2 regions of the Pantoea sp. S18 genome follow, and region 2 is predicted to be linked to the other one. Evidence: predicted binding sites of a transcription regulator. Region 2 holds the regulator's gene; the other holds the start of a gene.
What was found. The regulator CRP, encoded in region 2, controls carbon source genes, mostly activating them, when cyclic AMP is high. The targets are predictions, from matches to a motif close to ATGTGANNNNNNTCACAT.

Region 1 (3,561 bases), 750 kb from region 2:
CGGGCGTATCGCGCAGCGAACCACGTAACTGCAGTGCCAGCAGCGGGAAGCTCATCTGCACGTCGGCGATGCTAAAACGTGAACCGGCAAAAAATGGATGCTGCGTGAGATGTTCTTCAATCACGCTGCCGTGCAATGCCAGCTGCTTGTTCAGCCAGGCTTTCTGAATCCCTTTACTCAATGCGATGCCAGCCGGACGCAGCAGCCACGGCACCGGCTTTTTGCCAAACTGCGCAAACACCAGCTTCATTACCAGCAGCGGCATCAGCGATCCTTCCGCGTAATGCAGCCAGTAACGCGCCTGAATCTGTTCATCTTCATGACTCAACGCCAACTGATGCTCGCTGTCGTATTTGAGTTGCAGGTATTCGAGAATCGCGCCTGACTCGGCAATCACGCGATTGCCGTCGGTAATCACCGGTGATTTCCCTAGCGGATGCACTTTCTTTAAGGAATCGGGGGCCAGCAGAGTGTTTTCACGTTGATAGCGTTTGATTTGGTAAGGCACCGCGAGCTCTTCCAGTAGCCATAACACGCGATGCGAGCGGGAGTTTTCCAGATGGTGAACGGTGATCATACGGTTTCCTTGCCGGTAAAAGTGTTCCGCCAAGTATAGTCGATTAACGTTTTTGCTCGTCTTGTTCCGGATCGAGTAGCACCGCGCCCGAACCTTGCTCGCCCAGGCGGTCACCCGGATTGCGCAGCGGGCAATCGCGCATCGATAAACAGCCGCAGCCAATGCAGCCATCCAGATCGTTACGCAAGCGCGTCAGGGTTTCGATGCGTTTATCCAGCTCCTCGCGCCAGTGTTGCGTCAGCGCGTCCCACTCCTGCGTCGACATGCGCTTATTGGCCGGCACATGCGTCAGGCTGTCGCTCACCGTCGCCAGCGGAATGCCAATGCGTTGTGCGATTTTGATGATAGCTACGCGACGCAGCACGTCACGGCTGTAGCGGCGTTGATTGCCGCCGTTGCGCGAGCTGAAAATCAATCCTTTGGTCTCATAAAAGTGCAGCGCCGACACCGCCACGCCGCTGCGCTTCGCCACTTCGCCCGGCGTTAAAACCGGCTTCGGGTAATTGCGTTCTTTTTTCATTTAGGGCCTTTACCTCAAGTTAACTTGAGGAATTATACTCGCACCCCAGCAAAACTTCGAATTTCTCACCAGGCAAAAAACATCAGAAGGATGAGGCTATGATGCAACAGGAAATCATTCATTCGCTGTCCAACTGGATCGATCAGAATCTGGATAAAGCGCTGTCTATTGATGAAGTCGCGGCAAAATCAGGTTACTCAAAATGGCACCTGCAGCGTATGTTCCGTGCCGTCACGAAACAAACGCTGGGTGGCTATATTCGCGAACGTCGTCTGACGCTGGCCGCTGAAGCGCTGCGTCAAACTCAGCGTCCGGTGTTCGATATCGCGATGCAATACGGTTATGACTCGCAGCAGACCTTTTCGCGCGTGTTCCGCCGTCAGTTCTCGCAAACGCCAACCGCTTATCGTCACACTATGCGTCGTCAGGCGATGATTCAGCGTCCGCGCTTGCTCAGTTTTGACTGTGCAGACAACAACATGACCAGTTTTGCCCAGCGTACAACCGGCGAGTGCTGCCCGGTTAGCTAACCTTTTCTGCGCGCCCCTTGCGGGCGCACCTCGCTTTTCCTGCCTGCTTTTACCTCCAGTTCGATAAAAATCTTTCTACCATACCAGGTATAAATTTTGTTCAAAATTTAAAATCGAGTGATATAATGTGAGCCAAGTCACACTTTCCTGTATTCAGTAAGACGGCCTGAAGGACTTCCCTGACCTTCCTTCTTCGCCGCCAGTGATGTCGATTGAATGTCGGGGATATCACTGATTCTAAGAGGTTTTTGCAGATGGCCACCTTAACCACCAGTTTGATTGTTATGCGCTGGGAACTCCTGAGTGCGGTAATGATGTTCTTCGCCAGCACCATGAAAATTCGACTGCGTCAGAACAGTCATCACGTGATGGCACTGCTGTGCGGTGGCATCGGCGTAGGCATGTCCTGCTGGTTTGTTACTGGCCTGCTCGGTATCACGCTGAGCATGGAAAATCTGCATAACTTTATGGAAATCTCCAAAAACGCCTTTATTGAAGTGATGAGCCAGACGCCAACTGATTGGCCAATGCCTTAATCGCAGCCAATAAAAAACCCCGCCGAAGCGGGGTTTTTTATTTTGCTGTGTGATACTTAAATTTTCTTCAATACGGCCGGAATGGTTACTTCCGTCACCGTGATGCCCGGTATCTTCGTACCGCGACGATCCTGAATCCACATATCACCCATCATCTGATTGAGCCCGCGATCCAGACCGGTCACCAAACCCGCGCCTGGCGTAAAGGTCAACTCGCCGAAGTAGATCTGCTCTTTATCAATGTACCAATCCACGCGCACATAATCGAAATCACTCGCCAGCTTTTTACTCAACGCCAACGCGTGCTGCAACGAGGCCATTTGTGGCGTCACGTCCAGGCCGGTATCACGAATTTTGTGATACGCCTCGTTGAGGTTGTTGACGTAAAAGTTCATCGACAACAGCGGATTGCAGCGGTTGTAGATCACCTGCAACACATACTCAAAGCTGCCGTCGCGCTTGTTGAACATGTGGAACTTGTAGTCAATCGGCGCCGATTTACCATCGCCAATGTACTGCTCCACCAGAATGCGTGGCTTGATGTAGCGATAGTGAATCTCACGCGCTTCGTTGGCGAAATCGGTCTTCAGCCAGCGATGGCAATCGCTAATAATCTGCTGCTTCTTCAGCGCATCCGGCTCTTCCAGCAGGATCTCTACCATGTTAGAGGCGTGATTCGGCTTGATGACGGTATTTTTCCAGCTCGGCAGCGTGTGCAAAGAGCTGGGATCGCTGGTCTCGTACACCAGCGGGATCAGGTATTCGCTGCCCACTTTCTCGGCGATATATTCGCGCACCGAATATTTGTCCGACAGACGACCATACATCTGATAATCGCCATGGATGAATTTGCGGTACAGCACCTTCTCGTTAAACACTTTCGGCTCACGCAAATTGGGTAGTTTGCGGAACTTATGAAAATAGTAGATACGATCCTGGTATGCCCAGGGCATCTTCTTGATGAAGTACTGCACGCTTCTTCTGAGTTCATCTTTCAACTTGAGCATATCTGACCTCATTTGTAGGTTTTGTAGTTGAGTGAGGAAACCTGGATTTTTTGGATGACGCCGTTTTTGAAGAAGTAATTCATTACGGTAAGAGACAGCAATTCTGAGATGAAAACGCTCCATGCGGCACCCATGATGCCGTAGCCCTGGATCAGCCACCACGACAGCGGCAAGCTGATCACCATCAGGCAAACAATTTTCTTCAACAGATAATTAAACCCGCCTTCTTTGACCATGTAGCGATACGCTACGGTCCCCATCGCCGAAAAGCAGGTCGCTAACGACAACAACGTAATGAGACTTCCTGACTGTGTGTACTCGTGACCATATAAAGCGATGATGATTTTTTCGCCGTACATCGCGATCACCGCTAACAACAACAATGAAACAC
Region 2 (3,561 bases):
GTTGAGCGACAGCAGCTGCAGCGAATACACCGCCGTGACGGTGAAGCCAATCATCGACCAGCCGTAATATTTACGCGTAATCAGATAACTCGCCAGCGTGATCCCCAGCATAAACAGCAGCGTGATTGATTCCGGCACCGCCAGCCGTAACGAGGCGGCGGCGATCAGCAAACCGGCAAAGGTGCCCAGTGCACGGTGCTGGATGCGCACGCGCGTCGCGCTGTAACCGTTCTGGCTGACGAACATGATGGTCATCAGAATCCAGTAAGGTTTGGGGATGTTGAAGAACAGCGCCAGCGAGCTGCCAAACATCAGCATCACGGCGAAGCGTGCCGCCGTGCGCAACGCGGTGGATTTGAATGACAGATAACTGCGCAGCGCCGGCAACAGCGGCAAACGGCGCTGGCGATCGGCCATCAGGTCACGCGTGTAGAGCGGCTTCTGCGTACGCAATACGCGGGCGATGCGGCTGAAGTGATACAGGCAGAAGTTACCGACCGGATTATCCGGATGCTGGCGCGCAATTTTCTCCAGCGCGCCGAGCTGTTTCTCCATGTGGAAACGGTCTGGCAGCTGATGGTAGAGAATCGCATCCGCCAGCACGCGCAGTCGCGCCGAGATGATTTTGGCGTTCCAGCGAATCACCGCTTCGGCGTGGCTCTCTTCAACCAGCCTCTGCACCTCTTCAGGCTGATGCAAACTCACCGAGATGTGTTCCTGTAAATCCAGCGCCACCTGGAAAGCGCGCGTCAGGCGTTTGTGGCTGTTATCGCGGCTGGCCGACAGCATATGCATTTGCTGGTAGCAGGTGGTGATGAGATCGACCGCCTTTTGCTGACGCGCCAGCAGCGGTGGCAGCGCTTTTTCTGGATCGGTCAGCTGCGTCAGTAAGGTATATTTGGCATCGCAATAATCGGCCAGCTCGCGGAACAGCAGGCTGAGCGATTCGCGCATCGGCTGCTCTTTCCACAGCCAGAACCAGAACCAGTTGAATAAGCCGTACCACAGCGTGCCGCCGATGTAGAGCAGCGGCGGCACCCACATCGGCATGCGTCCCACTAAGCTGAGCGTAAAGATGGCGGCGATGAGCGTTGCGGGCAGTAAGCGCGCATGCAGCGGACCGATTTCGCCGGTCACGCCAATCAGCAGCGGCAGCGCCAGCAAAATCAGCGGCAACGGAATCTGGTAAGCAGTAAGGATTTGCATCAGGAAACTGCCGGTGGCAAACAGCGAACCACCCACAATCAGGCGTTTGAAGAAGCGTTTGTGCGGCGTATCCAGCCCCGCCATGTTGCAGCAGGCAGGCACTAACGAGAACAGCAGACCTTTTTGCAGATCGCCAAACAGCCAGCCGAGAGCCACAGGCAGGCACAGCACCAGCGTTTGCCGCAGCGCATAGTTAACTTCGGGATGATAGATGATTCGGCGCCACATCAGCTCATCGCAAATAGAAACGGCGCGATGTTGCCATCACGCCGTGGGTGAGAAGAAATTAGCGGGTGCCGTAAACGACGATGGTTTTACCGTGTGCGGAGATCAGGTTCTGATCTTCCAGCATTTTCAGGATACGGCCCACGGTTTCGCGTGAGCAGCCCACGATCTGACCAATCTCCTGACGGGTAATTTTGATTTGCATCCCGTCTGGGTGAGTCATCGCATCTGGCTGTTTGGCCAGATTTAGCAGCGTTTGCGCGATACGTCCGGTTACATCGAGGAAGGCAAGGTTGCCCACTTTCTCAGATGTGACTTGCAGACGACGCGCCATTTGCGACGAAAGTCGCATTAAAATATCCGGGTTTACCTGAATCAGCTGACGGAATTTTTTGTATGAAATTTCAGCCACTTCGCAGGCAGACTTCGCACGTACCCAGGCACTACGTTCCTGGCCTTCTTCGAAAAGACCGAGTTCGCCGATGAAATCTCCCTGATTGAGGTAGGAGAGAATCATCTCTTTGCCTTCTTCATCTTTAATCAGTACCGCTACGGAACCTTTTACGATGTAGTACAGCGTTTCCGCTTTCTCACCCTGATGGATGAGCGTGCTTTTGGATGGATATTTGTGAATATGGCAATGGGACAGGAACCATTCGAGTGTAGGGTCTGTTTGCGGTTTGCCGAGAACCATTCGCTATTATCCTCTGTTGTAATCGTGCCCAAAATACAGGGGGCATTTTTCCCTGTCAGGCGGTTTAATCGTCGAGCGTTTCCAGTAATGGAAAAATTATTCCGGGTGGACTCTTAAGCTACGCTTTTGATTCTTCCGGCCTTCGTCTGTGATGACGAAAATATTTTCAGCACTGTTTGTAGCACAGCTTTTGCGAGCTGTCTTGTGTTGTCTCGCTTCAGCAAAAGGGGGATTACTCTGGATTGCTGTTTGTCAGGTGAAAGCGTACTCTGGCGGCAAAACCGCCGCTTCAGGAGAGAGAATAATGCAGGCACGAGTGAAATGGGTGGAAGGTCTTACCTTTCTCGGAGAATCCTCATCTGGCCATCAGGTATTAATGGACGGTAATTCCGGTGATAAAGCGCCAAGTCCAATGGAGATGGTGCTGATGGCCGCAGGCGGCTGTAGCGCCATTGATGTGGTGTCGATCCTGCAAAAAGGGCGCAGCGATGTGGCCGATTGCGAAGTGAAACTCACCTCAGAACGCCGTGAAGAGGCGCCACGCATTTTTACCACCATCAACCTGCATTTTATTGTCAGCGGCAAAGCGTTGAGCGATAAAGCGGTTGCGCGCGCGGTTGACCTGTCGGCAGAAAAATATTGCTCGGTGGCGATCATGCTTGGTAAAGGCGTGGAAATTACCCACAGCTATGAGGTTGTCGAGTTGTAATCGGTCGTAGGGGAGGCATTCATGCCTCCCTTTTCACAGCCCGCACCAAACCTACTCAATCCGTTTCCCTTCAATCAGTCGCTGAACCAGCGGCAGCATAATCAGCTCCATCGCCAATCCCATTTTGCCGCCCGGCACCACCAGCGTATTGATGTGGGAAATAAACGATCCCTGAATCATCGCCAGCAGATAGGGGAACGCGATGCCTTCCAGACCGCGAAAATGAATCACCACGAAGCTTTCGTCGAGCGAGGGAATTTCGCGGGCGGCAAACGGATTTGAGGTATCAACGGTCGGCACGCGCTGGAAGTTAATGTGGGTGCGCGAGAACTGCGGCGTGATGAAGTTAATGTAATCCTCCATCGAACGTACCACCGAATCCATTACTGCTTCGCGTGAATGTCCGCGCTCGCCGGTGTCACGCACCAGCTTCTGAATCCACTCAAGGTTAACAATCGGCACCACACCAACCAGCAGATCGACATGCTCCGCCACATTTTGCTGCTGCGTGACCACGCCGCCGTGCAAGCCTTCATAAAACAGCACATCGGTGTTTTCCGGCAGCGGCTGCCACGGCGTGAAAGTACCCGGCACCTGATTCCACGGCACCGCTTCATCGTAGGTGTGCAGATATTTGCGTGATTCGCCGAGGCCGGTTTGGCCGTAATGTTTGAACGTCTGCTCCAGTAGGCCGAAATCATTGGCTTCCGGGCCGAAGTAGCTGATG

Region 1: the regulator CRP is predicted to act here: its motif matches at 1,753-1,770, upstream of VIJ98_RS01690 (YjcB family protein).

Annotation. Positions count from the first base shown of each region.
Region 1 is NZ_CP142688.1:377,548-381,108, reverse strand. It holds gene VIJ98_RS01705 (glutathione S-transferase family protein) at 1-577, opposite strand, end outside; gene soxR (redox-sensitive transcriptional activator SoxR) at 621-1,097, opposite strand; gene soxS (superoxide response transcriptional regulator SoxS) at 1,196-1,627, shown strand; gene VIJ98_RS01690 (YjcB family protein) at 1,882-2,163, shown strand; gene VIJ98_RS01685 (ATP-grasp fold amidoligase family protein) at 2,220-3,170, opposite strand; gene VIJ98_RS01680 (polysaccharide biosynthesis C-terminal domain-containing protein) at 3,179-3,561, opposite strand, start outside.
Region 2 is NZ_CP142688.1:3,926,954-3,930,514, reverse strand. It holds gene VIJ98_RS18330 (YccS/YhfK family putative transporter) at 1-1,434, opposite strand, end outside; gene crp (cAMP-activated global transcriptional regulator CRP) at 1,493-2,125, opposite strand; gene VIJ98_RS18320 (OsmC family protein) at 2,430-2,834, shown strand; gene VIJ98_RS18315 (phosphoribulokinase) at 2,886-3,561, opposite strand, start outside.